DNA from 3 places in the Kocuria sp. LUK genome. Region 3 is predicted to be linked to each of the others. Evidence: riboswitches for the same ligand, from Rfam matches in the RefSeq annotation. Region 3 holds a riboswitch; each other region holds the start of a gene.
What was found. A riboswitch is a leader RNA that binds a small molecule or an ion and turns the genes downstream of it on or off. The one in region 3 is predicted to bind S-adenosylmethionine.

Region 1: it holds a riboswitch for S-adenosylmethionine, as region 3 does, so the genes downstream of both, LQU92_RS09205 (LLM class flavin-dependent oxidoreductase) here and LQU92_RS07345 (bifunctional o-acetylhomoserine/o-acetylserine sulfhydrylase) in region 3, are expected to answer to the same signal.
Region 2: it holds a riboswitch for S-adenosylmethionine, as region 3 does, so the genes downstream of both, LQU92_RS09435 (MFS transporter) here and LQU92_RS07345 (bifunctional o-acetylhomoserine/o-acetylserine sulfhydrylase) in region 3, are expected to answer to the same signal.

The regions. Positions count from the first base shown of each region.
Region 1 covers NZ_JAJMZI010000004.1:268,594-278,538, forward strand. The annotation lists gene LQU92_RS09190 (acyl-CoA dehydrogenase family protein) at 1-966, shown strand, start outside; gene LQU92_RS09195 (maleylpyruvate isomerase N-terminal domain-containing protein) at 1,125-1,805, shown strand; gene LQU92_RS09200 (CoA-binding protein) at 1,888-2,349, shown strand; SAM riboswitch class IV at 2,443-2,558, shown strand; gene LQU92_RS09205 (LLM class flavin-dependent oxidoreductase) at 2,631-4,046, shown strand; gene LQU92_RS09210 (Vms1/Ankzf1 family peptidyl-tRNA hydrolase) at 4,150-5,280, opposite strand; gene LQU92_RS09215 (hypothetical protein) at 5,439-5,669, shown strand; gene LQU92_RS09220 (DUF4397 domain-containing protein) at 5,917-6,756, shown strand; gene LQU92_RS15145 (class F sortase) at 6,753-7,532, shown strand; gene LQU92_RS09230 (RNA polymerase sigma factor) at 7,657-8,217, shown strand; gene LQU92_RS09235 (anti-sigma factor) at 8,201-9,103, shown strand; gene cls (cardiolipin synthase) at 9,120-9,945, opposite strand, start outside.
Region 2 covers NZ_JAJMZI010000004.1:321,199-331,143, reverse strand. The annotation lists gene LQU92_RS09450 (DEAD/DEAH box helicase) at 1-4,779, shown strand, start outside; gene LQU92_RS15325 (DNA-formamidopyrimidine glycosylase family protein) at 4,819-5,658, shown strand; gene LQU92_RS09440 (stealth family protein) at 5,904-7,319, shown strand; SAM riboswitch class IV at 7,557-7,672, shown strand; gene LQU92_RS09435 (MFS transporter) at 7,706-9,178, shown strand; gene LQU92_RS09430 (LLM class flavin-dependent oxidoreductase) at 9,165-9,945, shown strand, end outside.
Region 3 covers NZ_JAJMZI010000003.1:388,240-398,184, forward strand. The annotation lists gene gatA (Asp-tRNA(Asn)/Glu-tRNA(Gln) amidotransferase subunit GatA) at 1-574, shown strand, start outside; gene gatB (Asp-tRNA(Asn)/Glu-tRNA(Gln) amidotransferase subunit GatB) at 574-2,088, shown strand; gene LQU92_RS07325 (FAD-binding oxidoreductase) at 2,173-3,285, shown strand; gene LQU92_RS07330 (S9 family peptidase) at 3,401-5,572, opposite strand; gene LQU92_RS07335 (CPBP family intramembrane glutamic endopeptidase) at 5,769-6,566, shown strand; gene LQU92_RS07340 (VOC family protein) at 6,690-7,328, opposite strand; SAM riboswitch class IV at 7,550-7,664, shown strand; gene LQU92_RS07345 (bifunctional o-acetylhomoserine/o-acetylserine sulfhydrylase) at 7,742-9,118, shown strand; gene LQU92_RS07350 (homoserine O-acetyltransferase) at 9,115-9,945, shown strand, end outside.

The DNA.
Region 1 (9,945 bases), on a different contig from region 3:
TACCGCTCCCACTTCGGCTTCGTGGCGAGCATCGACCGGGAGCCCGCCCAGCAGGCGCTGTGGTACCCGCGGGTCGCCGCGGGCGAGATCGTCGGCAACGCCGCGACCGAGCGCGGGCGGGCCGTCGTCGGCGCCGCGGAGACGACCCTGGTGCCGCGCCCGGACGGGAGCTGGTCGCTGACCGGGGAGAAGTTCTACAGCACGGGCTCGATCTTCGCCGACTGGATCCAGGTCACCGCCCAGGTGCCGGGGGAGGACCGGCGCTCCCACGCGTTCGTGCGCGCCGGCGCACCGGGCGTGGAGCTGCGCGACGACTGGGACGGCTTCGGCCAGCGCCTCACCGGCACGGGCACGTCCGTGTTCACGGACGTCGTGGTGCCCGCCGACCACGTCCGGTTCCGCGACGGCAGCGCGACCCAGGAGACCGCGGTGTTCCAGCTGGTGCTGCTGGCCGTGCAGGCCGGCATCGCCCAGGCCGCCGTCGAGCGCACCGGGGAGCTGGTCGCGGCCCGCACGCGCGGGTTCAGCACCGGTTCGGGCGTGCTGTTCCGGGAGGACCCCCTGATCCTGCAGCTGGTCGGGCAGCTCTCGGCCAAGGCCTTCGCCGCGCGGGCGACCGTGCTCGAGGCGGCCCGGGAGCTCGACGCCGCGCTCGGGCCCGTGGGCCGGGCGGCTCCCGACGAGGACCCCGTCGCGGTGACCGACCGCTGCGAGCTGGCGGTGCAGCAGGCCCAGGTCGTGGTGCCCCCGCTCGTCGAGGCCGTCACGGGCGGGATGTTCGACGTCCTGGGCGCCTCGGCCGTCTCCCGTTCCCGGCTGCTGGACCGGTACTGGCGCAACGCCCGCACGGTGGCCACCCACAACCCCACCGTCTTCAAGGCCCGGATCGTGGGCGACCACCGCGTCAACGGCACGCCCATGGCCGGGCTGACCGCCATCGGGGAGATCGCCGCGGCGGGCGCCTGAGGCCTCCCCCGGGGACCGGCCCGGGACGGCGGAGCGCACCCGCTGGTGGCCCCGGGCCGCCCGCGGACCGTTGCGCGCGCGGGGACGACGACGCGGCGGGCGCGCAACGACCCGGTCCGTGCATGGACCCGGTCCGCCCGCCCTGTCACCATGGACCCATGACGACCCGGAGCGGCCCGGTGCGGGCGGACCTGGTGCGGGAGAGCTGGGCGGCCTTCGGGGCCGCCCTGGACGGCCTCGGCGACGACGACTCCTGGGCGCCCACCGGCCGCACCGGCTGGGCGGTGCGCGACCTCGTCCACCACGGCCTCGAGGACGCCCGCCGGGCGCTGGTCGCCCTGCACACCCCCACCACGGCCCGGCCGGACCGCGACGCCGTGAGCTGGTGGGCCGAGCGCGAGCACGACCCCGTCCGGGACGCCGAGGACCGGCGCGCCGACCGCGTCGCGGCCGCGCTGGTGCGCGACTGGGAGCGGCTGCGCGAGCTGCACGCCGCGACCGTGCGGGCCGCCGCCCACGCCGCCGGGCACGCCGGCGCCGGCGCCGCGGTGCGCACCGCGGGCCACGTGCTGCGGGTCGAGGACCTCCTGAGCACCCTCGCCGTGGCCACGACCGTGCGCCACCTGGACCTCATCCGCCACCTCGACGGCACCCCCGGGCCCTCGGCGGACGGGCTCGCCGAGGTGCGCCGCGTGCTCACCGAGCTGTGGGGCCGGGAGCCGCTCGAGCACTGGAGCGACGAGCACTTCGCCCGCATCGGCACCGGCCGCGCCGAGCCCACCGACGAGGAGCGCGCCCTGCTGGGCGAGCGCGCCCGGGACCTGCCGCTGCTGCGCTGACCCGCCTTCCCGTCCCGGGCCCGCCGCCGCGGGACCCGCCGGGATCCTCGCCCGCCGGGGCCCGGAGGAGGAGGATGGGGCCATGACGATCAACGACCCCGCCGTCATCGACCGCCTCCTCACCGAGCCCGCCCGCTGGGCCGTCGTGGGCCTGAGCCGCAACCGCACCCGCCCCGCCCACTCGGTGGCCCGGCGGATGCGCGACGAGCTCGGGATGACCGTGGTGCCCGTCAACCCCCGCGGCGAGGACGTCCACGGCGAGACCGGCTTCCGCACGCTCGGGGAGGTCCCGCCGCCCCTCGACGTCGTCGACTGCTTCGTGAACTCCCGCCGCGTGGGCGCGGTCGTGGACCAGGCGGTCGCCGCCGGGGCGCGGGCGGTGTGGCTGCAGCTCGGCGTCGTGGACCGCGCCGCCGCGGCCCGGGCCGAGGAGGCGGGCCTGGACGTCGTGATGGACACCTGCCCGCTCATCGAGCTGCGCGCCCGGCTCGACGCCGGGTGGACCCTCGACCCCGCCCGCACGCCCCCGCTGGCCCGCCCCTGAGCGCACCGCCGAGGACCCGCCCGCGGCGGCCGGGGTACCCCGAGGGTTGCGCACCCCCCGGTCGGGGCCGCTAGGCTGGCCCGCAGCACGAACGATGATGAGACCCGACGCGAAGCTCTGGCTGGTCGGGCGGCAACCCTCTCCCGTAGCGGGGTGCCCCAGATGAGCATCGGGCCGTGGCGTCAGGTGCGCCCCGGCAAGTACGGCGCCCGCGGGCGTCAGACCCGCGAGCAGGTCCCAGGACGCACGGGCGCGGGGAAGCACCGAGCTGGAGGATCTCCGTGAGCAAGCGCATCGCCCTGAACGCCTTCGACATGTCCTGCGTCGGCCACCAGGCCCCCGGCCTGTGGAAGCACCCGCGGTCGCGGGCGGACGAGTACAACACCCTCGAGTACTGGACGGACGTCGCCCAGCTGCTCGAGCGGGGCCTGTTCGACGCGATGTTCCTGGCGGACGTCGTCGGCTACTACGACGTCTACCGGAACTCGGCGGCGCCGGTGATCAAGGACGCCACGCAGATCCCGGTCAACGACCCGTTCATGCACGTCTCCGCGATGGCGGCCGTCACGAAGCACCTGGGCTTCGGCATCACCAGCGCGATCACCTACGAGCAGCCCTACCCGCTGGCCCGCAGGTTCGCGACCCTCGACCACCTGACCCGGGGCCGGGTCGGCTTCAACGTGGTCACCTCCTACCTGAAGTCCGCGGCGGAGAACCACGGGCTGACGGACCAGATCTCCCACGACGAGCGCTACGAGATCGCCGAGGAGTTCATGGACGTCTGCTACAAGCTGTGGGAGGGCTCCTGGGAGGACGGCGCGGTCAAGCGCGACCGGGTCGGCGGCGTCTTCGCCGACCCCGCCCTCGTGCACCCCATCCGGCACCACGGCAAGTACTTCGACGTCCCGGGCATCGGCCTCACCGAGCCCTCCCCCCAGCGCACCCCGCTGATCTTCCAGGCCGGGGCCTCCTCCCGCGGGCGCGCCTTCGCGGGCCGCCACGCCGAGGCCGTGTTCGTCGGCGGCATCCGCCCGGACCTCACCCGCGTGGTCACCGACCGGCTGCGCGACGAGGCCGAGGCCCACGGCCGGCGCCGGGAGGACCTGAAGATCTTCGCGATGCTGCACGTGATCGTCGACGAGACGGACGCCAAGGCCGAGCAGAAGCGCCGGGACTACGAGCGCTACGCGGACACCGACGGCGCGCTGGGCCTGGTGGGCGGCTGGTCCGGGGTGGACCTGGGCCGCTTCGACGAGGACGACGTCCTGGAGTACGTCCGGACGGAGTCCATCCAGTCCTTCCTCACCCCGTTCACCACCGCGGACCCGAACAAGAAGTGGACCGTCCGGGAGGTCGCCAAGCACATCTCCATGGGCGGGATGGGCGTGCCGATCGTCGGGTCCCCGCAGACGGTCGCCGACGAGCTCGAGCGGTGGATCGACGAGGGCGGGCTCGACGGGATCAACCTCGCCTACCACGTCTCCCCGGGCTCCTTCGAGGACTTCGTCGAGTGGGTGGTCCCCGAGCTGCAGAGGCGCGGGCGCTACCGCACCGCCTACGAGGGCACCACGCTGCGGGAGAACCTCTACGGCGCCGGGCAGGCCAAGGTCCTCGACACCCACCCCGCCGCCCGCTACCGCGGCGCCTACGCCGGGCAGCCCTCCGCGGCCGACACCCCCGCCCGCGAGCTCGTCTGAGCGCGGGGGCCCGCCGCGGGCACCGGAGGCACCCGCCCGCGGACGGCGCCGCGGCGGCCCCCCGCACGGGGAGCCGCCGCGGCGCCGTCCGCGGGGACCGGCCTCAGCCCGTGGGGGCGGCGCCCCAGCGCAGCAGCGCGGCGACGTCGGTCCCGTGCGGCAGCGCACCCGGGGGCACGAACACGGGCCGCCCGTCGGTGAGCACCGCCGCGCGCACCAGCGCGGCGTCGGCCGGCACGAGCCCGAGCACCCCGGCGCCCACGGCCTCCGAGGCCTCGAGCGCGATCCACGGCTCGGCGTCCAGGGCCAGCAGCTCCTGCTCGGTGTCCAGATGCGTGTCGTCCAGCAGGACGGTCTCGGCCTGCGCCTGCTGCAGGGCCAGCACCACGGGGGCGACCCCGGAGACCGCCGTGGGCTCGGGGCGGTTCTGCTGCTGGGCCAGCCGCTCGAGCAGCTCCTGCTGGCGGTGGGCGATCACCTCGGCGACCCGCTCCTCGACCTGGTGCTCCAGGTCCGCGGAGCGGCTGCCCTCGGCGCGGGTGTTCGCGTCGATCGTGCTGAGCATCGCCCGGCTGGCCTTGGAGAGCTGGTCCTCCACGAGCCCGCGGGCCCGCAGGTCCCCGGCCAGCACCACGAGCTGGGCCCCGGACTCGGCCACGACCTTGTCGATCTGCTCGGCGACCTGCTCGGTGTTGCGCCGCCACACGTCCTCGGTGTGGCGCTGCCAGCGCCCCTGGGACCAGCCGCCGCCGGGGAACTTCTTCAGGTGCTCCGTCTCGCCCTCGATCTGCTGCTCGTCGGTGGAGGGCACGCGGCTGGCCCAGTGGAGGCAGATCTCGCCGCCGTCGCGGCCGACCTCGGCCACCACGTAGGGGAAGTCGTCCGGGCGGTGGCGGAACAGCGGGGTGAGGTCGGGAACCTCCTCCACCCGCACCACGCCCTGCCCGGCCAGCGGACCGGGGAGGACCTCGTCGATCTCCACCGTGCCGTCGCGCACCAGCAGGTAGCGGCAGACGGGGTCGGGCACGCCCTCGGCCGGCCGCACGGCCCGCTCGACCGCGGCGAGATCGGCCTTGCTCGCCCCCTGCTCGGCGAGCCGGCGGCAGACGTTCTCGGGCAGCACGTCGATCGAGTGGAGGGAGTCGACCGTGCCCGTGCTGATGTCCGTGTACACGGTGCACCAGGGGCCCTTGCTCTTGAACAGTTCGGCGTAGCGGTGGAATCGGCTCGTCATGGTGGCAACTCCCTGCTGTCCAGCGGTTCTCCTGTGGTGCAGACCACGTTATCCGACCGCCCGGGCGCTGGGAACCGGCGCCCGGACGAGTAGGGTCGGGGGCACAGGACCGGTGCCCGCACCGGTCGGAGGCGAGCCCCACCACGCAGGAGGAAGTCATGACCGACGCACCCGGCACCCCCTTCGACGCGAGCTTCGAGGCGGACGAGGCGGACCGCCTCGAGCAGACCCTCGAGGCGGAGCGGCCCGAGGTCGCCGAGCACGACGAGGAGACGCCTGCGCACCTGCGGGACCGCTCGGCGGAGTCCTCGCTGGAGGCCGACCCCACCGACCTCGAGGAGCAGGAGCTCGAGGTGGACCTGCGGGAGCCCGAGGACGAGCAGGCCTGACCCGCGGGGCGCACCCGCACGCGGCGCCCGTCCCGCCCGCCGGTCCCCGGCGGCGCGGGGCGGGCGCCGTCGCGTCCACCGGGGACCGGGGCCCCGGCAGGGCCGCGGACGGGCTCCGGGAGGGCGCGGGGGAAGAAGTTCCGCAGAAAAATGTGATCCGGTGCATCCGGGGGCGCCTCCCCGGCGGTAGTAGGGGTGCAAGGTCGATCCCGCTCCCGCCCGGGAGCCCGTTGAAGGAGCCACCGTCATGCGCAAGACCCTCTCCGCCGCCGCCGTCCTCGGTCTCGGGGCCGGTGCCCTCTCGATGTCCCCGGCGGCCGCCGCCGAGCACGCCGAGCTCTCCGTGCTCCACGGCGTTCCCGACACGGTCGTCGACGTCTGGGTCAACGGCGAGCTGACCCTGGACGACTTCGAGCCCGGGGCCCTCGCCGGTCCGCTCGAGCTCCCGGCCGGCAGCTACGACCTGGCGATCACCGCCCCCGACGCCCCCGATGCCTCGGCGCCGATCATCGGCCCGGTCACCGCCGAGCTCGAGACCGGCATGAACTACACCGCCGCCGCCCACCTCGACGCGGAGGGCAACCCGACCGCCGCCCTGTTCACCAACGACATGTCGGAGATCGAGGCCGGGAAGTCCCACCTGACCGTCCGCCACGTGGCCGCCGCCCCGGCGGTGGACGTGCTCGCCGGCGGCCAGCCGATCATCCAGGGCCTGGAGAACCCGGACGAGCAGACGCTGCCCGTCGACGCCGGGACGGTCTCCGCCGCCGTCGCCGCGGCCGGCACGACCGACCCGGTGATCGGCCCGGCCGACCTGACCCTGGCCGAGGGCACCCACAACATCGTCTACGCGTGGGGCTCCCTCGAGGCCGGCAACCTCCAGCTCGCCGTCCAGACCCTGGAGGGCATGGAGCAGGCGCCGGGCGCGGTGCCCGGCGGGCAGTCCGGCCTGGCCGCCCAGGAGAGCGGCACGATGCTGAGCACCGGGCTGGCCGCCGCGGGCGGGCTCGCGCTGATCGGCGCCGCGCTCGCCGCCCAGCGCGCGGTCTCCTCCCGCCGGCGGTTCGCGCAGGACCGCCTGCGGTGACGGACCGCCGACGGCGCGGGCCGGGGGCGCACCGCGCGCCCGGCCCGCGCCCCCCGGGGGAGCAGATCCCCGGCCCCCCTCGCCGCCACGGGGCGGCGGCGGGGGCCGGGCTCCTCGCCGCGGCGGCGCTGCTCGCCGCCGCGGCCGCCGTCGTCCCGTCCGCCGGGGACGACGACGGAGCGGGCGGCGCGGCGGCCGTGGGGTCCCTCGCCCCGCCGTCGTCCGCGCCGCCCGCCGCCCCCGCCCCGTCCCCGGCGGTCCCGGCCGACCGGATCCCCGGCCCCGCCGACGTCCCGGTCGCCCCCGCGACCCCGCGGCCGGCGGAGCGCGTGCCCGCCCCCGTGCGGGTCGTGGTGGCCGGCACCCCCATCGACATGCCCGTGCTGCCGGTCGGGATCGAGGACGACGGGGCGATGACCCTGCCCGACAACCACGTGGAGCTCGGCTGGTACCGCCACGGCCCGGCCCCCGGCGCCGGCGAGGGCGCGGCCGTGATCGCCGGCCACGTCGACACCCTGACGGAGGTGACCCCCATGGCCCGGCTGCAGGACGTGCGCCCCGGCACGGAGGTCGTCGTGGAGCGCGCCGACGGATCCGCGCAGCGCTACCGCACCGAGGCCGTCGAGCACGTGCACAAGCGCAGCCTCGAGGACGCCGACCTCTTCCGCCGCGACGGTGCACCCGCGCTGCACCTCGTCACCTGCGGGGGCGAGTGGCTCGAGGAGATCGGCGACTACGAGGACAACGTCGTGCTCCGGGCGGTCCCGGTGGACTGACCAGGACACGACCCCGGACACGACGACGGGCCCTGTGATGACCGCGACCGCCACGTCCACTAGGCTGGGCAGCACCTGCCGGGCGCGCCCCGCGCCGCCGAATCCCGCGAGGAGCCCCTCCCCGATGCCGACGCCGCCCCCCGAGTGGGGACCCGAGCTCGACGCCGCGTTCGCCGCGGGGGACGAGCACGCGCTGGCGGCCGCGTTCCGGCACTGCGCCGGACTCGTGCGCGCCCTGGCCGTCCGGGCCCTGCGCGACGACGCGGCGGCAGACGACGTGGTCCAGGAGGTGTTCGTGCGCGCGTGGAAGTACCGGTCCGGGTACAGCCCCGAGCGCTCCTCGGCCCCCGCCTGGCTCGTGGGCATCGCCCGCAACTGCATCGCCGACGCCGCGCGCACCGCCGGGCGGGAGGCCGCCCAGCGCCAGGCCGCCGTCGCCGGCGAGCACGGCGGCACCCACGAGGAAGCCGACCTGCTGGTGGACCGGATGCTCGTGCGCTCGGAGATCCGCCGGCTCGGCCCGCCCCGCTCCACGATCGTGGCGCTGGCCGTCTACGAGGAGCTCACGCACCAGCAGATCGCCCACCGCCTGGACCTGCCCCTGGGCACGGTCAAGAGCCACCTGAGGCGCGGCCTGACCCACCTCCGCACCCGACTCGAGGACGACCATGGCACACCTGAGTGAGGAGACGCTGACGCTCCTGGCCCTGGGTGAGTCCCCGGAGCCCGCGGAGCGCGCGCACCTGGACGGCTGCGGGCGCTGCGCCGCCGAGCTCGCCGCGCTCGGGCACGTGGTGCGCGCCGGCCGCGCCGAGCCCGCCCCGGTCCCCGCCCCGGACCCGCGCGTGTGGGCCGCGATCCACGCCGAGCTGGGTCTCGCCGCCGAGCTCGCCGCCGACCCGCTCGCCACCGGGGACCCGGGCGCGGACCGGGCGCCCTCCGCGCCGGGGGCGACCGGCCCGGACCCCGCCGGCCGGGCCTCCGCGGCTACCTCCGGCCCGGACGGGACCGGGCAGGACGTGACCGGGCAGGACGTGACCGGGCAGGACGCCGGGGAGCGGCCCGGGACGGCCGCCCGGGACGACGGTGCCGGCTCGGGCGGGGTCGTGGACCTCGCCGCCCGCCGCCGGGCCCGCCGCGGGGTGCCGTGGCCGCTGGCCGCCGCCGCGGCGGCCGCCGCCCTGGTCGTGGGCGGGGTCTCCGTCTGGGGCGCCCAGCGCCTGGACCGGGAGCCGGATCCCACGGTGCTGGCCACCGCCGAGCTCGAGCCCCTCGCCGGCTACACCGCCCGCGGCTCGGCGGAGGTGGACGAGCGCGCGGACGGGACCCGACAGCTGGTCGTGCGCACGGACCCCGCCGACGTCGACGGCTTCAAGGAGGTCTGGCTGCTCGCCCCGGACGCGCAGCGGATGGTCAGCCTGGGCGTGATGGCCGGCGACGAGGCCGTGTTCGTGCTGCCCGAGAACCTCGACGTGGAGCAGTTCCCCGTCGTCGACGTCTCCGACGAGCCGGTCGACGGCGACCCGACCCACTCCGGGGACTCGATCGTGCGCGGGGTCCTGGCGACCTGAGCCGGCCCCGGGACGCTCACAGCAGGGCCGAGGTCAGCCGCGCCATGTTGTCGAGGTACTTCTGCCACAGCGGGCGCCGGTTCCACTCCTCGATGTCGAGCAGGGTGCTCGCCGCCTCGAACTCCGCCACCACGGCGTCCATCCGGCGGCGGAAGTCCCGGTCCACGATGTAGACGGAGACCTCCAGGTCCAGGGCGAACGAGCGCTCGTCCATGTTGGAGGAGCCGATCACCGACACGTAGTCGTCGACGAGCACGAACTTCGCGTGCAGCACGGTCGGGGCCCGGTACCGGTAGATCTTCACCCCGGCCGCGGCGAGCTCCTCGTAGTAGGAGTTCTGCGCGTGGTGGGGGAGGAACTGGTCCGAGGTCTCGCCGACGAACAGCTGGACGTCCACCCCCGACTGCGCCTCCGTGGTCAGCGCGTGCATCAGGGACTCGTCCGGCACGAAGTACGGGCTGGAGACGACGATGCGGTCGTTGGCGTTGTAGATCAGGTGGTTGAACAGCCGCAGGTTGTTCTCCGTCTCGAAGCCCGGCCCGGAGGGCAGCACCTGGGCGAAGACGGGGCCCTGGATGTCGGGCAGCTCGCGCGAGGCCTCGTCGAGGAGCAGGTCGCCGGTCTCGGAGTACCAGTCGCTGGTGAACAGGGCGTTGAGCTCGGCCACCACCGGGCCCGTGCACCGGATCATCAGGTCCTTCCACTCGTAGCCCCGCCGCAGGTTCTTCCGCTTGTTGTAGGAGCGGTGGATGATGTTCTGCGACCCGGTGAAGCCCAGCTCGCCGTCCACCACGAGGATCTTGCGGTGGTTGCGCAGGTCCGGGCGCTGCCACTCGCCCTTC
Region 2 (9,945 bases), on a different contig from region 3:
CCGGCGGAGGAGACGCCGGCGACCGGGACGGGCAGCCTGCGGCAGCGGGCCCGCGCTGCCGCCGAGGGGCCCCGGCGGGGCACCCGCGTCCTCTACGTCTCCCCGCTGAAGGCCCTCGGCGTCGACGTGGAGCGCAACCTGCGGGCCCCGCTGATCGGCATCGCCCAGACCGCCCGCCACCAGGGCCGCCCGGCACCGGAGGTCAGCGTGGGCGTGCGCTCCGGGGACACCCCGCAGGCGGTGCGCCGGGCCCTGCTGAGCAGCCCCCCGGACATCCTCATCACCACCCCCGAGTCGCTGTACCTCATGCTCACCTCCAAGGCGCGGGAGACGCTGACGGGCGTGGAGACCGTGATCGTCGACGAGGTCCACGCGGTGGCCGGCACCAAGCGCGGGGCCCACCTGGCCGTGACCCTGGAGCGGCTGGACGCCCTGCTGGAGCGGCCCGCCCAGCGCATCGGGCTCTCCGCGACCGTCGAGCCGGTCGAGACCGTGGCCCGGTTCCTCGGCGGCCGGGAGCCGGTCGCGGTCGTGGCCCCGGAGGCGGAGAAGCGCTGGGACCTCACCGTCTCGGTCCCCATCCCGGACATGACCGTGCTCGGCGGGCCGGCCGCGTCCCCGTCCCTGGCCGGCTCGGCCTTCGGCGACGACGACCTCGACTCCCTCGGCCCGCAGGCGAGCGCCTCGATCTGGCCCCACGTCGAGGAGCGGGTCGTGGACCTGGTCCTGGCCAACCGCGCGACGATCGTCTTCGCCAACTCCCGCAGCCTGGCCGAGAAGCTCACCGCCCGGCTCAACGAGATCCACGCCTTCCGCCTCGAGCACGCCGCCGGGGGGACCGCCGCGGACCCGGGCGCGGACACCGGTCCCGGACCGGAGGCCGCGGGCCCGGGCACGGGGTCCTCCGGCGGCGCCCCGCGCCCGGTCGGGGAGGTCCTGCGCGAGACGCTTTCGGACGGTGCCGGCGGTCCCCGGGGCGGAGCCGCTCCGGGGACCGCCCCGGCGGGTCCGGCCGCGGGTCGCGCCGCGGGGCCGGCCCGCCAGCACGGCCGCTACGAGGGCGCCGACCCCGTGCTGGCCCGCGCCCACCACGGGTCGGTGTCCAAGGACCAGCGCGCCCTGATCGAGGACGACCTCAAGACCGGGCGGCTGCGCTGCGTCGTGGCGACCTCCTCCCTGGAGCTGGGCATCGACATGGGCGCCGTGGACCTCGTGGTGCAGATCGAGGCCCCGCCCTCGGCGGCCTCGGGCCTGCAGCGGGTCGGGCGCGCCGGCCACCAGGTCGGGGAGGTCTCCCGGGGCCACCTCTACCCCAAGCACCGCGGGGACCTGCTCGACGCCGCCGTGACGGTCGAGCGGATGCTGCAGGGCCGGATCGAGCCGCTGGCGATCCCGGCCAACCCCCTCGACGTCCTCGCCCAGCACACGGTCGCCGCGAGCGCCCTGGGCCCGCTGGACGTCGAGGAGTGGCTCGACGTCGTGCGCCGCTCCGCGCCGTTCCTGTCCCTGCCCCGCTCGGCGTTCGACGCCGTCCTGGACCTGCTCTCGGGCCGCTACCCCTCGGACGAGTTCGCCGAGCTGCGCCCCCGCATCGTCTGGGACCGCGAGACCGGCACGATCGAGGGCCGCCCCGGCGCGCAGCGCCTGGCCGTGACCTCCGGCGGCACCATCCCCGACCGCGGCCTGTTCGCCGTCTACCTCGTGGGCGAGCAGGACGGGAAGAACTCCCGGCGGGTGGGCGAGCTCGACGAGGAGATGGTCTACGAGTCGCGCGTGGGCGACGTCATCGCCCTGGGCGCCTCCAGCTGGCGGATCGAGGAGATCACCCACGACCGGGTGATCGTCTCCCCCGCCCCCGGCGTGCCCGGCAAGCTGCCGTTCTGGCACGGCGACGGCCCCGGCCGGCCCGTGGAGCTGGGCCGGGCGGTGGGCCGGTTCGTGCGCGAGGTCGCCGGGGCCGCCCCGGAGCAGGCCCGGGCCCGGCTCGGCGCGGCCGGGCTCGACGAGTGGGCCGCCGACAACCTGCTCGCCTACCTCGCCGAGCAGCAGGAGGCCGTGGGGCAGATGCCCTCCGACCGGCTCTTCGTCGTCGAGCGGTTCCACGACGAGCTCGGCGACTGGCGGGTCGTGCTCCACTCCCCGTTCGGGATGCCCGTGCACGCCCCGTGGGCGCTGGCGGTGGGCGCCCGGCTGCAGGAGCGCTACGGCCTCGACGGCGCCGCCCAGGCCGCCGACGACGGGATCGTGCTGCGCGTGCCGGCCATGGAGGACGAGCCCCCCGGTGCGGAGCTGTTCCTGTTCGACCCCGACGAGCTCGAGCTGCTCGTCACCGAGCAGGTGGGCGGCTCGGCGCTGTTCGCCTCCCGGTTCCGGGAGTGCGCCGCCCGCGCGCTGCTGCTGCCCCGGCGCGACCCCGGCCGCCGCACCCCGCTGTGGCAGCAGCGCCAGCGCTCCGCCCAGCTGCTCGACGTCGCCCGGAAGTACCCGCAGTTCCCGATCATCCTGGAGACGGTGCGCGAGTGCCTCCAGGACGTCTACGACCTGCCGGCGCTGCAGGAGCTGCACCGGGCCGTGGAGCGCCGGGCGATCCGGGTCGTGGAGACGACCACGGAGCAGCCCTCACCCTTCGCCCGGACCCTGCTGTTCGGCTACGTCTCCCAGTTCCTCTACGAGGGGGACTCGCCGCTGGCCGAGCGCAAGGCCGCGGTGCTGTCCCTGGACACCGCCCTGCTCAACGAGCTGCTGGGCCGGGCCGAGCTGCGGGAGCTGCTCGACCCGGAGGTCATCGAGCGCACGGGCGCGGAGCTGCAGCGGCTGGCCCCGGACCGGCGGCTGCGCGGGGCCGAGGGCGCGGCGGACCTGCTGCGCCTGCTCGGGCCGCTGAGCGCCGCCGAGGCCGCCCGCCGCCTCCAGGACCCGCAGGACCCCGAGCGGGCCTGCCCGGAGGAGACCGCCCGGGCCTGGCTGGAGCAGCTCGTGGCCGCCAACCGGGCGCTGCGGGTGCAGCTGCGCGGGGTCGAGTCCTGGGCGGCGATCGAGGACGCCGCCCGCCTGCGCGACGCCCTGGGGGTGCCCCTGCCCATGGGCGTGCCGCTGGCGTTCGTCGAACCGGTCGAGGACCCCCTGGCCGACCTCGTGGCCCGCTACGCCCGCACGCACGGGCCCTTCACCGCCGAGGAGGCCGCCGGGGCCCTGGGCCTGGGCGTGGCGGTCGTGCGCACCACCCTCGAGCGCCTCGGCGCCGAGCGGCGCGTGGTGGAGGGCGAGTTCCGCCCCGCGGAGCTGCTGGCCGGGCGCGGGCTGCGCGCGGGCGCCGAGTGGTGCGAGGCCGAGGTGCTGCGCCGGATCCGGCGCCGGTCGCTGGCCGCGCTGCGCCGCGACGTCGAGCCCGTCGCGGGCCGGGTCTACGCCCGTTTCCTGCCCGCCTGGCAGCACGTGGGCCGCGGCAACCAGCTGCGCGGCGAGGACGGGGTGCTCACGGTCGTCGACCAGCTCGCGGGCACGGCCGTGCCCGCCTCGGCGTGGGAGCCGCTCGTGCTCGCCGCCCGCGTGGCCGACTACCGGCCCGAGCTGCTGGACGAGCTCACCGCCTCCGGCGAGGTCCTGTGGGCGGGGGCAGGGTCCCTCGCCGGCGACGACGGGTGGGTGTCGCTGCACCTGAGCGAGGCCGCCGCCCTCACCCTGCCGCCGGCCGAGGTCCTCGCCGAGCGTGCCGCGTTCCTCGACTCCGCCCTCGAGCGGCGGGTCCTCGAGGCCCTGGGCACCGGCGGCGCCTGGTTCTTCCCCCAGCTGCTGGCCCGCCTCGACGCGACCGGGGACCCGGTGCCCGCCGGGGAGCTGACCACGGCCCTGTGGAACCTCGTGTGGGCCGGGCTCGTCACCAACGACACGTTCCTGCCGGTGCGCTCGCTGCTCGCCGGCGGACAGGCGGCCCACCGGCACAAGCCGCGCGCGCCGCGCGGCCGCTCCACCGTCCGGCGCGGGGCGGCCCGGCTGCGCCCCGGCACCGGCGGGCCTGCCGCGGGCCGAGCGGGGGCCGGTGTGCTCGAGCGCCACGACGCCCCCCTCGTGGCCGGGCGCTGGTCCCGCCTGGACCCCGAGCCGCTGGAGCCCACGCTGCGCGCCTCGGCCACCGCCGAGCTGCTGCTGGACCGCTACGGGGTCGTGACCAGGGGCCCGGTGGCGGTCGAGGAGGTCCCCGGCGGCTTCGCCACGATGTACAAGGTGCTCTCCACCCTGGAGGACACCGGCCGGGCCCGGCGCGGCTACTTCGTCGAGGGCCTCGGCGCCGCCCAGTTCGCCCAGCCGGCCACGGTCGACCACCTGCGCGGGTTCAGCACCGACGACCAGGTCCGCCGGGAGGAGCCGGTGGTCCTGGCCCTGGCCGCGACCGACCCCGCCAACCCGTACGGGGCCGCCCTGGAGTGGCCGCAGCCGGTGGCCGCCCCCGCCCCGGACGGGGGTGCGGCGGCCCCGGGCCGGCACCGGCCCGGGCGCAAGGCCGGCGCCGTCGTCGTGCTGGTCGACGGGGCGCTGGTCCTCTACGTCGAGCGCGGCGGGCGCACGGTGCTCGTCTTCGACGACGACGCCGCGGCCGTGGCCGCCGCCGGTCCCGCGGTGGTCGAGACGGTCCGGCGCGGGGCCGTGGACAAGCTCACCGTGGAGAAGGTCAACGGCGCGGAGGTCCTCGGCCCCGGCCCCCTCGAGACCGCCGTGCGCGAGGCCCTGCTGGCCGGCGGGTTCTACTCGACCCCGCGCGGGCTGAGGATGCGCCGGTGAGCGCGCCGCGGCCCGGGCCCCGACCCGGAGGAGGACCCCGTGCCCGAGGGTGACACCGTCTACCGCCAGGCCGCGCTGCTGCACCGCGCCCTCGCCGGGCAGGTGCTCGTGCGCAGCGACCTGCGCTTCCCGTCGGTCGCGACCGCCGACCTCTCCGGCCGGACCGTCACCGAGGTCGTGCCCCGCGGCAAGCACCTGCTGGTGCGCACCGACGGCGGCCCGGAGGGTCTGACCCCGCTGAGCCTGCACTCGCACCTGCTCATGGAGGGCATGTGGCACGTCTACCCGCGCGGGGCGCGGTGGCGGCGTCCCGGCCACCAGGCCCGGGCGGTCCTGGAGACGGCCCGGGCCCAGGCGGTCGGCTTCGACCTCGGGATGCTCGACCTCGTCGCCACCGCCGGGGAGGACGAGGTCGTGGGCCACCTCGGCCCGGACCTGCTGGGCCCCGACTGGGACCGGGCCGCGGCGCTCGGCCGGCTGGCCGCGGTGCCGGGGCGGCGGATCGGGGCGGCGCTGATGGACCAGCGCAACCTCGCCGGGATCGGCAACGTCTACCGCAACGAGGTGCTCTTCCTCGGCCGGGTCCACCCCTTCACCGCGGTCGCCGACGTCCCGGACCTCGGGGCGCTCGTGGACCTCTCGCACCGGCTGCTGCACGTCAACCGCGACCGCTCCCAGCGCTCCACCGTGGGCGGCCCGGCCCGGCGCGGGGAGCAGTTCTGGGTCTACGGCCGGGGCCGGCAGCCCTGCCGCCGCTGCGGGGCGAGGATCACGGAGGCCCGCATCGACGACGCCGAGCTCGAGCCCGGCCGCCCCGGCCCCGGCCCGCCCCGCGACCGGGCCGTGTGGTTCTGCGAGCGCTGCCAGCCCCGGGCCTGACCGCCGGGGCGGGCGAGGTCTTATCCTGGGAGCGCCGCAGCCGCGGCACCGACCACGAGGAGACCACCATCGACACCACTGTGCTCGACACCGCCTACTTCCCGGCCCCCGAGGACGGGACGGACGGCGACGAGTTCCGCAGCGCCTCGCGCGCGTCCGCGGCCGCGCTGGAGCAGCGCGAGGACGTCGTGCGCTACAAGGGCCGCTTCGCCCTGCGGATCACCGACCGGACCCCGTACGAGGTCATGGTCGAGAACCTGCTGTTCCTGCGCGGCGTGCTCGACGCCGCCGGGATCGACCACCTGCTCGTGCGCGGCAACGACGAGCGGCCCGTGGTCGCCGTCGACCTGCGCGAGCGCACCCGCCTGCGGGAGGCGCTGGTCGCCGCCGCGGAGGGCGAGCCGTACTACGTCAAGCCCATGGACACCAAGAAGAAGACCTCCGAGCTGCTCGCCGACGGGGAGCTCTCCCACCGCCGCAACGCCCGGGTCTTCCGCCTCTACCGGCCGCACTACGCCAAGCGCTCCCGCCTCTACTACGGGGCCGCGACCGGCGTGCAGATCGAGCTGTGGGAGTTCGGCCGGGACGAGATCCGCCTGCCCGTGGAGAACTCCCTGACCCGCCGCAGCGTCTCCCGCGCCGAGGCCGTGCGCGGGACCGTGGAGCGCTTCGGGCTGCAGTGGGCCACGATCGAGAACATGTTCGCCGACCACGCGAGCGACATCGACTTCGAGATCGACATGGTCTTCTCGTGGGTCGACGGCTCCGACCCCGAGTACCGGCGGGTGCGGGCCTCCTACATGGAGGACGCGGTCGTGGGCGAGGGCGACGACCACGAGGCCCGCTTCCGGCAGGTCGACGAGCTGAAGTACGCGCTGCGCTCGGTGCACATGTTCGCCCCCTGGGTGCGGACCGTCTGGATCGCCACCGACTCGGCGCCCCCGGCCTGGCTGGCCGAGCACCCGCGGGTGCGGATCGTGCGCAGCGAGGAGTTCTTCGAGGACACCTCCGTGCTGCCGATCTACAACTCGCAGGCGGTGGAGGCGCAGCTGCACCGCATCGAGGGGCTCGCCGAGCACTTCCTGTACTCCAACGACGACATGTTCTTCGGCCGCCAGATCGGCCCGTCCCTGTTCTTCTCCCCCGGTGGGGTCACGAAGTTCGTGGAGGCCTCCACCCGCATCGGCCTGGGCGAGGGCCACCCCGAGCGCTCCGGGTTCGAGAACGCGGCCCGGGTCAACCGGAAGCTGCTGTGGGAGCGCTTCGGGCGGATCACCACCCGCCACCTCGAGCACTGCGCCGCGCCGCTGCGCCGCAGCGTGGTCACCGAGCTCGAGGAGGAGTTCCCGGAGGAGTTCCGGCGCACGGCCGCCAGCCGGTTCCGCGCCGCGGGCAACATCTCCGTGACGAACTCGCTCTACCACTACTACGCGCTGCTGGCCGGGCGGGCCGTGACCCAGGACACCGCCCGCACCGCCTACGTGGACACCACGACCGAGGCCGGCCTGCAGCGGATGGAGCGGCTGCTGGCCAAGCGCGGGCTCGACATGTTCTGCCTCAACGACGGCAGCTTCCCGGAGGTCCCCGCCGCCGAGCGCGCCGAGCGGATGCGCGAGTTCCTGGAGCGCTACTTCCCCGTGCCCGCGCCCTGGGAGAAGTAGCCCGGCTCCCCGCCGCGGCAGGGCACCGGCCCGGGACGAGGACCCGCCTCCTCGCCCCGGGCCGGTGCCCTTCCCCGTGCCCGGGCGCCGTTGCCCCGCGGGCAGGACCGGGCGGGCCCCCTGTCGTGGACCGGCACGGGCTCCGGACGCAAGTGTGACGTCATGACGGGCCGGGCCGTGACACGTCGTCGCACGGCTGGGCGCAGGGCGGACCCGGCCCCTAGCGTCGTCCCCGAGAATCATGAGCTCCGGTGCGAAGCCCTGGCTGGCCGGACGGCAACCCTCGACGCTGTAGCGGGGTGCCCCAGGTGAGGATTCGGCCCGTGTCACCACCGCGCGGGTAAGTACGGCGTCTCGTGCGAGCCGCCCGCCCCCAGGGAGATCCCATGACCGTGCCGCGCCCCGTCGCGCCGCCCCCGCCCCACGGCTCCACCTCGGTGGGCCGGTCGCTGCTGCGCAAGAAGCGGGTGCTGTCCTCCGCCTTCGTCGGCACCACCATCGAGTGGTACGACTTCTACCTCTACGGCACCGCCGCCGCGCTGGTGTTCAACAAGCAGTTCTTCCCCTCCGACTCGGAGCTGGGCTCGCTGCTGGCCTCGTTCGCGACCTTCGCCATCGCGTTCTTCGTCCGGCCCCTCGGCGGGATCGTCGCCGGCCACCTGGGCGACCGGATCGGGCGCAAGGCGCTGCTGGTGGCCTCGCTGCTGACCATGGGGGTGGCCTCGACCCTGATCGGCGCCCTGCCCACGTTCGCGACCGCCGGCTGGTTCGCCGTGGCCGCCCTCGTGGCCCTGCGCCTGCTGCAGGGGCTCTCCGCCGGGGCCGAGTGGGGCGGATCCGCCCTGCTGTCCGTCGAGCACGCCCCCGCGTCCCGCCGGGGCCTGTTCGGCAGCTTCACCCAGATCGGCTCGGCCGCCGGGATGCTGCTGGCCACCGGCGCGTTCGCCCTGGTGCAGCTGCTGCTGACGGACGAGCAGTTCCAGGCCTTCGGCTGGCGCCTGCCCTTCCTCGCCAGCGCCCTGCTCGTGGCGATCGGGCTGCTCATCCGCCTCGGGGTGGACGACGCCGAGGAGTTCCGCGAGCTGCGCGCCCGCGACGAGGTCGCCACCTCGCCCGTGCGCCAGGTGCTGCGCGAGGGCCGCCGCGGGGTGCTCGTGACCATCGGGCTGCGCACCGTCCAGCCCGCCATGTACTCCGTGCTGACCGTCTACACCCTCACCTACCTCGCCGACCGGCGCGGGGACTCCTCCGCGGGGCTGATCGCGATCCTCGTCGCCTCGGCCGTGGGCCTGGCCTCGGGACCGTTCTGGGGCTGGCTCTCGGACCGCTGGGGCCGGCGCCGGCTCGCGGTGGTCTCCGCCGCGGCGACCGCCGTGCTGATCTGGCCCTACTTCCTGTTCCTGGACCTCGGCCCGCTCGTGCTGCTGCCCCTGGTGTACCTGGTGGTCATGAACTGGCTGCACGACTCGATCTACGGCCCGCAGGCGGCGTGGTTCGCCGAGCAGTTCCCGGTGCACCTGCGCTACAGCGGGGTGTCCCTCGGCTACCAGGTCGGCACGATCGTCTCCGGCGGGATGACCCCGTTCATCGCCGCGGCCCTGCTGGCCCTCGGCGGCGGCAGCCCGTGGCTGATCTGCGCCTACGTGGGCGTGCTCGCCGCGCTGAGCGTGGTCGCGGCCCTGGCCGCGGCCGACCCGGTGACGGATCCGGCGTCCGCGCCGGGGTCCGGGCCGGGGTCCGCGTCGGGGTCGGGCCCCGCCCCCGACGCCCCCGCGGCCGGGACCCCCGCCGGCCGCACCGCCCCCGGGGCCGCCGGCGGTCCCGGACGACCCGAGGAGGCCGCCGATGCCCTCGTCTGAGCCCCGCCCCCTGCTCCTGAACGCCTTCGAGATGGCCGTGCCCGTGCACCAGTCCCCCGGGCTGTGGCGCCACCCCGAGGACCGCTCCCGGGACTACACCTCCCTCGCGCACTGGACCCGGCTCGCGCGCACGCTCGAGGACGGCGGGTTCCACGGGATCTTCTTCGCCGACGTCCTGGGCCAGTACGACGTCCACGGCGGCAGCGGGGACGCCGCGGCCCGCGGCGGGGTGCAGTTCCCGATGCTCGACCCCCTCCTGCTCGTGCCGGCCCTCGCGGCCGTCACCGAGCGGATCGGCTTCGGCGTGACCGCCTCGGTCAGCTACGAGCACCCGTACGCCCTCGCCCGGCGGCTGAGCACCCTGGACCACCTCACCGGCGGGCGGGTGGCGTGGAACATCGTCACCTCCTACCAGGACTCCGCCGCCCGCAACCTCGGCCAGGACCGCCAGGTGCCCCACGACGAGCGCTACGACCGGGCCGAGGAGTACCTCGACGTGGTCTACCGGCTGTGGGAGTCCTCCTTCGACGACGACGCCGTGGTCGCCGACCCCGCCGCCGGCGTCTACGTGGACCCCTCCCGGGTGCGGGGCATCGGCCACGAGGGCGAGCGCTTCAGCGTCCCGGGCCCCGCCCTCGTGGAGCCCTCGCCGCAGCGCACCCCGCTGCTCTTCCAGGCGGGGGCCTCGACCCGGGGCCGGGCCTTCGCCGCCAAGCACGCCGAGGCCGTGTTCTTCAGCGGCCCCACCGCCGAGCAGACGGCCGGGT
Region 3 (9,945 bases):
CGGCCACCGCGTGCTGCCCGAGGAGGGGCCGCTGACGATCGAGCGCGTCATGGGCGCGACCCGCGCCGCGGGCTTCGGCGCGGAGGTCAAGCGCCGGATCATCCTCGGCACCTACGCCCTGTCCGCCGGCTACTACGACGCCTACTACGGCTCCGCGCAGAAGGTCCGCACCCTCGTCCAGCGCGACTTCGCCGCCGCGTTCGAGCAGGTCGACGTCCTCGTCTCCCCGACGGCCCCGACCACCGCGTTCGAGCTGGGCGCGGTGGACGAGTCCGCCGACCCGATGCAGATGTACCTCAACGACATCGCGACGATCCCCACGAACCTCGCCGGCATCCCGGCGATCTCCGTGCCCGGCGGCCTCGCCCCCGAGGACGGGCTGCCCGTGGGCATCCAGTTCATGGCCCCGGCCCGTGAGGACGCCCGGCTCTACCGCGCCGGCGCCGGCCTCGAGGCCCTGCTCGCCGACCGGTGGGGCGGGCCGCTGTGGCGGGACCTGCCGGAGACCACCGAGCTCGTCCGGGACCTGGCCGAGTCCACCCTGTCCGCCCCGGCCCGCGGAGGAGCACGCTGATGACGCAGACGACCGCTGAGATCCTGTCCTTCGACGAGGCGATGGCCGCGTTCGACCCCGTGCTCGGCTTCGAGGTGCACGTGGAGCTGAACACGCGGACCAAGATGTTCGACGCCGCCCCGAACACCTTCGGCGACGAGCCCAACACGAACACCACGCCGGTCTCCCTGGGCCTGCCCGGGGTGCTGCCCGTGGTCAACCGCGCGGCCGTGGAGTCCGCCATCAAGCTCGGCCTCGCGCTGGGCTGCGAGATCCGCCCGGTCTCCCACTTCGCCCGGAAGAACTACTTCTACCCGGACACCCCGAAGAACTTCCAGACCTCCCAGTACGACGAGCCGATCGCCGAGAACGGCTCGATCGACATCGAGCTGGAGGACGGGACGGTCTTCACCGTCGAGATCGAGCGCGCCCACATGGAGGAGGACGCCGGCAAGCTCACCCACATGGGCGGGGCGGCCGGCCGCATCCAGGGCGCCGACTTCTCCCTGGTCGACTACAACCGCGCCGGGGTGCCGCTGATCGAGATCGTCACCCGGCCCATCGTCGGGGCCGGGGAGCGCGCGCCGGAGCTGGCGCGCGCCTACGTGGCCGCGATCCGCGAGATCGTGAAGAACCTCGGGATCTCCGACGCCCGCATGGAGCGCGGCAACGTCCGCTGCGACGCCAACGTCTCCCTCATGCCCAAGGGCGCCACCACCTTCGGCACCCGGTCGGAGACGAAGAACGTCAACTCCCTGCGGGCCGTCGAGCGCGCCGTGCGCTACGAGATCCAGCGCCACGCGGCCGTGCTGCAGGCCGGGGGCACGATCGTGCAGGAGACCCGGCACTGGCACGAGGACACCCGCTCGACCACGAGCGGGCGGCCGAAGTCCGACGCCGACGACTACCGCTACTTCCCCGAGCCCGACCTCGTGCCGGTCGTCACGGACGAGGCGTGGATCGAGCGGCTGCGCGCCGAGCTGCCCGAGCCCCCGGCCGAGCGCCGCCGCCGGCTCAAGGCCGACTGGGGCTACGCCGACCAGGAGTTCCGCGACGTCGTCAACGCCGGGGTGCTCGACGAGATCGAGCAGACCGTCGCCGCCGGGGCCACCCCGGCCGCGGCCCGCAAGTGGTGGATGGGCGAGATCGCCCGCCTGGCCAAGCAGCGGGAGACCGAGATCGCCGAGCTCGGCGTCACCCCGGCCACCGTCGTCGAGCTCGACGGGCTGATCGCCGAGGGCCGGATCAACGACAAGCTCGCCAAGAAGGTCCTGGGCCACGTCCTGGACGGCGAGGGGAGCCCGGCCGAGGTCGTCGAGGCCCGCGGCCTGGCCGTGGTCTCCGACGACTCCGTGCTCACGGCCGCGATCGACGACGCCATGGCCGCGATGCCCGAGGTCGTCGAGAAGGTCAGGGGCGGGAAGGTCCAGGCCGTCGGCGCCCTCATCGGCCCGGTCATGAAGGCCACCCGCGGCCAGGCCGACGCCGCCCGCGTGCGCGAGCTGATCCTGGAGCGCCTCGGCGTGCAGGGCTGAGCCCGGCGCCGAGGGGCCGCGCCCCGCCGGCCCGTCCTGCGGGCCGGGCGGGGCGCGGCCCCTTCCGCGTGCGAGCATGGGGGCATGGACCTCGACTGCGACGTGCTGGTGATCGGCGGCGGCATCACCGGGCTCTCCCTGGCCTCGGAGCTGGCGCGGCGGCGCGGCACCGGGGCCGGCGTGGTGCTGGCCGAGGCCGAGCCCCGGCCGGCCCACCACACCTCCGGGCGCTCGGCCGAGCAGCTCATCCCCAGCTACGGGCCCGCGCCCGTGCGCGAGCTCACGGAGCTGACCGTCGCCGCGCTGCTGGGACCCGACCCGGATGCGGAGCGGCCCGTGGCCTGGCCCTCGACCGTGGTCGTCGTCGGCGCGGGGGAGGCCCTGCGCGCCGAGGCCGTCCCGGGCACGACCGCGCTGGACCGGGAGGCCGTGCTCGGGCTGTGCCCGGAGCTGGCGTGCGCCCCGGCGGCGGAGATCGAGGGCGGGCTGCTCGACACGACCTCGGTGCGCACCGACGCCGCCGCCCTGGTCGGGCGCCACCGGCGGGTCGCGGAGGCCGCCGGCACCCGGATCCTGCTGCGGGCCCCCGTCACCGCCGCCGCCCGGGACGACGGGGCCTGGATCGTGCGCGCCGGGACCCACCGGGTGCGCGCCCGGCAGGTCGTGGTCGCGGCCGGGGCCTGGGCGGACGCGGTCGCCGGGCTCTTCGGGGCCGCCCCGCTGGGCCTGGTCCCGCTGCGGCGCACCGCGGCCCTCGTGCGCCTGGCCCGGCCCCTGGCCGAGGACCACCCCATGGTCGTCGCCGCCGGGGACGCCTGGTACTACCGCCGTGCCGGGGCGGGGGCGCTGGTCTCCCCGGCCGAGGCGGTGCCCAGCGAGCCGTGCGACGCCCGCCCCGTCGCCGCGGACGTCGACGCGCTCGTGGCCCGCCTCGACGAGCTCACGTGCCTGGGGATCACGGGGGTCGAGCGGGCCTGGACCGGGCTGCGCACCGAGGCCGCCGACGGGGTGCCCGTGTGCGGGCCCGACCCGGAGGTGCCCGGGCTGCTGTGGCTGGCCGGACAGTCCGGCTACGGCTTCCAGACGAGCACGGCGATGGCCCGCGCGGCGGCCGACCTGCTCCTCGAGGGCGCGGTCGGCCCGTGGTGCACCCCCGCCACGGCCGCCGCCCTGGATCCGGTCCGCCTGCGCGGCTGAGCCCGGACCGCGGCCCGGGCCCCGTCCGGACCCCGCCCCGCCCGCGCGGGAGGAGCGCCGCCCGCGCGGGGCGGTCCCGGCACCCGGCCCGGGACGCACCGCCGCGCCCGGGGGCTCAGGTGCCGGCCAGGCCCATCCGGTCGAGCACCCACGCGTACTCCCAGGCGGTGTCGCGCCACTGCGCGTACCGGCCCGAGGCCCCGCCGTGGCCGCCGGCCATCTCGCAGCGCAGCAGCACCGGGTGCCCCGAGGTCGAGCGCTCGCGCAGGGCCGCGACCCACTTGGCCGGCTCGACGTAGAGCACCCGGGTGTCGTGCAGGCTCGTGACCGCGAGCACCGGGGGATAGGGCCGGGCCCCGACGTTCTCGTAGGGGGAGTACTCGCGCATGTACCGGTAGACGTGCGGGTCCTCGATGGGGTTGCCCCACTCCTCCCACTCCAGGGCCGTCAGCGGCAGCGACGGGTCCAGGATCGAGGTCAGCGGGTCCACGAACGGCACCGCCGCGAGGGCCCCGCAGTACTTCTCCGGGGCGAGGTTGAGCACCGCGCCCACGAGCAGGCCCCCGGCCGAGCCGCCCATCACGAGGATCCGGCGCTCGTCCACGTCCGGGCGGGCGGCCAGGTGGTCGGTGACGGCCACGAAGTCCGTGAACGTGTTGGCCTTGTGCAGCTTCTTCCCGTGCTCGTACCACGACCGGCCCAGCTCCCCGCCGCCGCGCACGTGCGCGACCGCCCACACCACGCCGCGGTCCAGCAGGGACAGCCGCGAGACCGAGAAGGCCGGGTCCGTGCTGTGCTCGTAGGAGCCGTAGGCGTACTGCAGCACCGGCGCGGGCACCGAGGGGTCGAGGTCGGCGCGCCGGACCAGCGAGACGGGGATGCGCGTGCCGTCGGCGGCGGTGGCCCAGTCGCGCTCCACGGTGTAGTCGGCCGGGTCGTAGCCGCCGAGCACCGTCGCCTCGCGGCGCAGCAGCGGCTCGGCCGGCAGGGCGTCGTCGTCGCCGGTGGCCCCGGCCGCGAAGACGTCGTAGACGCGCGGCGGGGTGGTGAAGGAGGTGTAGGACAGCCGCACCACGGGGGCGTCGAACTCCGCGGCCGCGACGGTCGCGGTGTAGAGCTCCTCCCCGAAGGCCGGCTCGACGGCGGCCGCGGCCGGGTCCGCCGCGAGCGCGGCCAGCGGCACGAGCCGGACCCGCAGCGTGGTCCCCGCGCGCACGGAGACCACCAGGTGCCCGGCGGTGACGGCGCAGCCGTGCACGCGCTCACCGGGCACGGCGGGCACGACGTCGCGCAGCGCCACCTGCGCCACCGGCCGGCCGAGGTCGGCCGGGTCCATCAGCGAGACCCGGGAGTCGGGGGCCTCGTGGTCGTGGGTGAGCAGGATCTGCTCGCGCCCCCCGAGCAGGAACGGCTCGGCCTCGTAGAGCACCCGGTCGGTGCGCGGGAGCACGACCCGCGGCTCGGCGCCGGGGTCGTCGGCGGGCAGCAGGCGCACCTCGGAGTACTCCGAGCAGGCGGCCTCGAGCAGGATCCACCGCCGGTCGGCGGAGAGCCCGGCGCCCAGCCACAGGCCGGGGTCGTCCTCCTGCGCCACCACGACGTCCTCGGCCACCGGGGTGCCCAGCTCGTGGCGGCGCACCTGGTGGGGCCGCCACGCGTCGTCGACCACCGTGTAGTAGACGCTGCGGGCGTCGGGGGAGAGGAACGCCCCGTAGAAGACGCCCGGGATCTCGTCCGCGAGCACGGCGCCGGTGACGAGGTCCCTCACGCGCAGCACGAAGCGCTCGTCGCCGGTGGTGTCCTCGGCCCACGCGAGCAGGCTCCCGTCCTCGGCGACGTCGAAGGAGCCCAGGGCGTAGAAGGAGTGCTTCGCGGCCTCGGCGTCGGCGTCCAGGAGCACCTGCTCACCGGGCATCGGGGTGCCGGGCTCGACCACGGGCGGGGTCCAGTCGGCGAGAAGATCCCCGGTCGTGGCGGCGGGCACCCGGCAGAAGGACTGGTGGGCCCCGCCCTCCACGGTGCGGGCGAAGTACCACCAGTCCCCGCGCCGCTCGGGCACGGAGAGGTCGGTCTCCTGGGTGCGGGCGCGGATCTCCTCGTAGACCGTCTCCCGCAGCGGCCCCAGGTGGGCCGTGGAGGCCTCCGCGTAGTCGTTCTCCGCCCCGAGGTGGGCCAGCACCTCGGGGGACTCCTTCTCGCGCAGCCACTCGTAGGGGTCCTCGAAGAGGTGGCCGTGGAAGGCGCGCTGGGCGGGGCGGCGGTCGATCCGTGGGGGCTGGACAGTCATGGGGCCATCCTAGGGATCCCCGGACCACGGGCGGGACACCCCGTGGGGCGGGGGAGCCGGGGCGGGAGGCCTCCGCGGGGCGGCGGCACCGGGACGGCGACAGGACGGCGGCGGGCCGGAGGGCAGCCGGAGCGGGGGCGTCCCGCGGGGCACCGGGGATCCGGGGCGGGGGAGCGGCGGGGCCGATAATGGGCCGATGAGCACCCCCGCCGTCCCCGACCCGCCCGCGACCCCCGACCGCGCCGCCCCCGTGCTGGGCTCGGCCCGCGCCGACCTGTGGACCCAGGTCCTGCTCGTGCTCGGCGTCTCCCTGGGGGCCTCCGCCGTCTACGCCGTGCTCTCCCTGGCCGAGCACCTCGCCCGCGGGCCCCTGGCCGAGGCGCAGGCGACCCTCAACCCGGCGCTGAGCCCCCTGCCGCTGCTGGACCTCGCCCGCCAGCTCGCCGGCATCGGCCTGGACCTCGTGCCGGTGCTGCTCGCGCTGTACCTGCTCGCCGGCTCCGCCGCGGCCCTGCCGGCCGTGCTGCGCCGGATCGGCCTCGACGCCCGCATGCCCTGGCCGGACCTGGGCCTGGGCGCGGTGCTCTTCCTGCTCATGGGCCTGGGCACCCTGGCCCTGTACGCGGCCGGGCGGGCCCTGGGCCTGACCGCCGCGGTCAGCACCTCGGGGCTGGGGGAGCACTGGTGGACGGTGCCGGTGCTGCTGGCCTCGGCGCTGCGCCACGCGCTGGTCGAGGAGGTCGTCGTCGTCGCCTTCCTCGCCGACCGGCTCACCCGGCTGGGCTGGCGCTGGCCCGCGGTGCTCGCCGCGACCGCCGTGTTCCGCGGGCTCTACCACGTCTACCAGGGCGTCGGCCCGTTCCTGGGCAACGTGGTCATGGGCGTGGTCTTCGCCGAGCTCTACCGGCGCACGGGCCGGGTCATGCCGCTCGTGGTGGCGCACTTCCTGCTCGACGCCGTCGGCTTCCTCGGCAGCGCCTGGCTGCTGGGCTGAGGCCCCGGGCCCGGCGGAACGCGGTACGGCGGCCCGCAGGACGGCGCGAGGGGCGGCGTCCGGCGGCTCCCGGGAGGGGAGAACCACCGGACGCCGCCCCTCGTGGTCCGGGCGGGCGGGGCCTCAGATGGTCACGGCCCCGTCGGGGGTCGTGAACGTCACCGCGAGCAGCCCCGGCGTGCCCTCCGGGTAGCGCCACTCGACCTCGAGGTCCTCGAGCACCTCCTCGACCGGCGCGCCCAGCCAGTCGGTGACCCGCTCCGGGGAGCCCGCGATGGACATCCCGTGCAGGCCCACGTCCGTGATCCGCGCCTGCGAGGGGTGCATCTCGGGCGCGGAGTCGAAGTGCACCATGAACGGCAGCTGCGGGTCCGCGATGAGACCCTTGACGCCGATCTGGTGCCACTGCAGGCACCGGCCGTCCGGGAACACCCGGTGGCCCGGCACCGCCTCGCGCCCCAGGCGCCGCTCGAACGGGGCCAGGTCCTCGACCTCCACGACCCAGCCCAGCCAGCCGCCGCCGGCGGCGGAGCGGGCCCGCACGGCCTGCCCGTAGGGCGCCTTCTCGGCCGCGGGGTGCTGGAGCACCTCGACGACCTCCACGTACTGGTGGTTGGTCAGCGGCAGGATCATGTTGCGGGTGCCGAAGCGCGGGTGCACCCCGCCCTTGACCGGCTCGATGCCCAGCCGGTCGGCGATGCGCTCCGTGGTGGCCTCGAGGCCCTCGGGGCGGCAGGCGTAGGACACGTGGTCGACTCTCATGGGCACATCGTGGCACCCTGTGAGATTCGTCTCCAAATCGGCTCGTCCCGCACCGACACGGGCCCGCCCGGGCCGCACCGCGCACCGGCGCAGCACCGCCTCCCGGGCCGGTGCACGATCCTGCCCGGCCCGGTGCGCGCAGCGTCCGGGGCCGCCGCGCGGGCCCCGTCGGGCGGACCCGGCTTGACGCCGCGTTCCCGGACTCAAGAGAATGAGCCGCAGGTCATGAGCGCCAGCACCGAGCCCCAGCTAGCTGGCCGGCAACCCTCCACCGCGGTGGGGTGCCCTGGGTGAAGACCAGGCTCCTCGCGCCCGGCGAGCGAGCAAGCGCGGGTCCTCGGTGCCCGGCCGCAGCCGGCCGCACCGCTCCGGCCGGACACCGGACCCCTGACCATCCGCAAGGAGCTCACGGCATGTCCGAGTCCCCCCGCACCACCACCGACGAGCGGCCCACGCCCGAGAACCCGGGCGGCTGGTCCTTCGAGACCCGGCAGATCCACGCCGGCCAGAGCCCCGACCCGGTCACCGGCTCGCGCGCCCTGCCGATCCACCAGACCACCTCGTTCGTCTTCCCGGACGCGCAGGCCGCCGCGGACCGCTTCGCGCTCGCCGAGCTCGGCCCCATCTACACCCGGATCGGCAACCCGACCACCGAGGTCGTCGAGAACCGGATCACCGCCCTCGAGGGCGGGGTGGGCGCGCTGATGCTCAGTGCCGGCCAGTCCGCCACGAGCTTCGCGGTGCTCAACCTCGCCGGGGCCGGCGACCACGTCGTGGCCAGCCCGAGCCTCTACGGCGGGACGTTCAACCTCTTCAAGTACACCCTGCCGAAGCTGGGCATCGAGACCACGTTCGTCGAGGACCCGGACGACCCCGAGGCGTGGCGGCGGGCCGTGCGGCCCAACACCAAGGCCTTCTTCGCCGAGTCGATCCCCAACCCGCGCAACGACGTGCTCGACATCGAGACGGTCGCGGGCCTCGCCCACGACGCCGGGGTCCCGCTGATCGTGGACAACACCGTGGCCACCCCCTACCTGGTGCGGCCCTTCGAGTGGGGCGCCGACGTCGTCGTGCACTCCGCGACCAAGTTCCTCGGCGGCCACGGCACCGCGATCGGCGGGGTGATCGTCGACGCAGGGCGCTTCGACTACGGCCGCGACCCCGAGCGCTTCCCCGGGTTCAACCAGCCGGACGAGTCCTACGGCGGGCTCGTCTACGCGGAGACCCTCGGCGCGGACGGCCCGTTCGGCGTCAACCTCTCCTACATCCTCAAGGCCCGGGTGCAGCTGCTGCGCGACCTCGGCTCCTCGATCTCCCCGTTCAACGCGTTCCTCATCGAGCAGGGCATCGAGACGCTGTCCCTGCGCATGGAGCGCCACGTGGCCAACGCCGAGGCGGTCGCCCGGTGGCTCGAGGCCCGCGACGACGTCCGCTCCGTCTCCTACGCCGGGCTGGCCTCCTCCCCGTGGCACGCCCGTGCCCGCAAGTACGCCCCGCGCGGGGCCGGGTCGATCGTGGGCTTCGTGCTCGACGGCGGGCGGGAGGCCGGCGCCGCGTTCGTCGACGGGCTCACGCTGCACTCCAACGTCGCCAACATCGGCGACGTCCGCTCGCTGGTGATCCACCCCGCCTCGACCACCCACAGCCAGCTGCTGCCCGAGGAGCAGCTGGCCGCCGGGGTCGAGCCCGGCTTCGTGCGCCTGTCCGTGGGCCTGGAGCACGTCGAGGACATCCTCGCCGACCTCGAGCAGGGCTTCGCCGCCGCCGCGGCCCGCGGGGGCGCGGCATGACGGTGGTCCTGCCGCGCGGCGCGGCCGCCCCCGGACCGGTCCGCGAGGACGGGGTGCTGCGCCACGCCGAGATCGGCACGCTGGAGCTCGAGTCCGGGTTCCGGCTGCCCGGGGTGCGCCTGGCCTACGAGACGTGGGGCACCCTGGCCCCGGACGGCTCCAACGCCGTGCTGGTCGAGCACGCCCTCACCGGCGACACCCACGTGGCCTCCGGCCGCGCCCGTCCCGGCGCCCCCGCGGACGAGCAGCGCGCCGCCGAGGCCGGCGGCTGGTGGGAGGGCCTCGTCGGCCCCGGTGCGGCCATCGACACCGACCGGTGGTTCGTGGTCTGCGCCAACATCGTCGGCGGCTGCTACGGCTCCACCGGCCCCGCCAGCCCGGCCCCGCCCGAGGTGGACCCCGAGGGGCGGCCCTGGGGCTCGCGCTTCCCCATGATCACGATCCGCGACGCCGTGCGCGCCGAGGAGGCCCTCGCCGACGCCCTGGGCGTCGGCGCGTGGCGGCTGGTGATCGGCGGGTCGATGGGCGGGGCCCGGGCCCTGGAGTGGGCCGTCACCGTCCCCGACCGGGTGCGCGCCTGCGCCGTGGTCGCCGCGTGCGCCCAGTCCAGCGCCGAGCAGATCGCCTGGGGTCAGGCGCAGAACCTGGCCATCCGCCAGGACCCGGACTTCCGCGGCGGCGACTACTACGACGGCCCCGCGCCCGTGGCCGGCCTCGGCCTGGCCCGGCGGATCGCCCACGTCACCTACCGCTCCGCCGCGGAGCTGCACCACCGCTTCGGGCGCACCCCGCAGGGGGAGCGGGACGTGATCGGCGCCCGCCCGGCC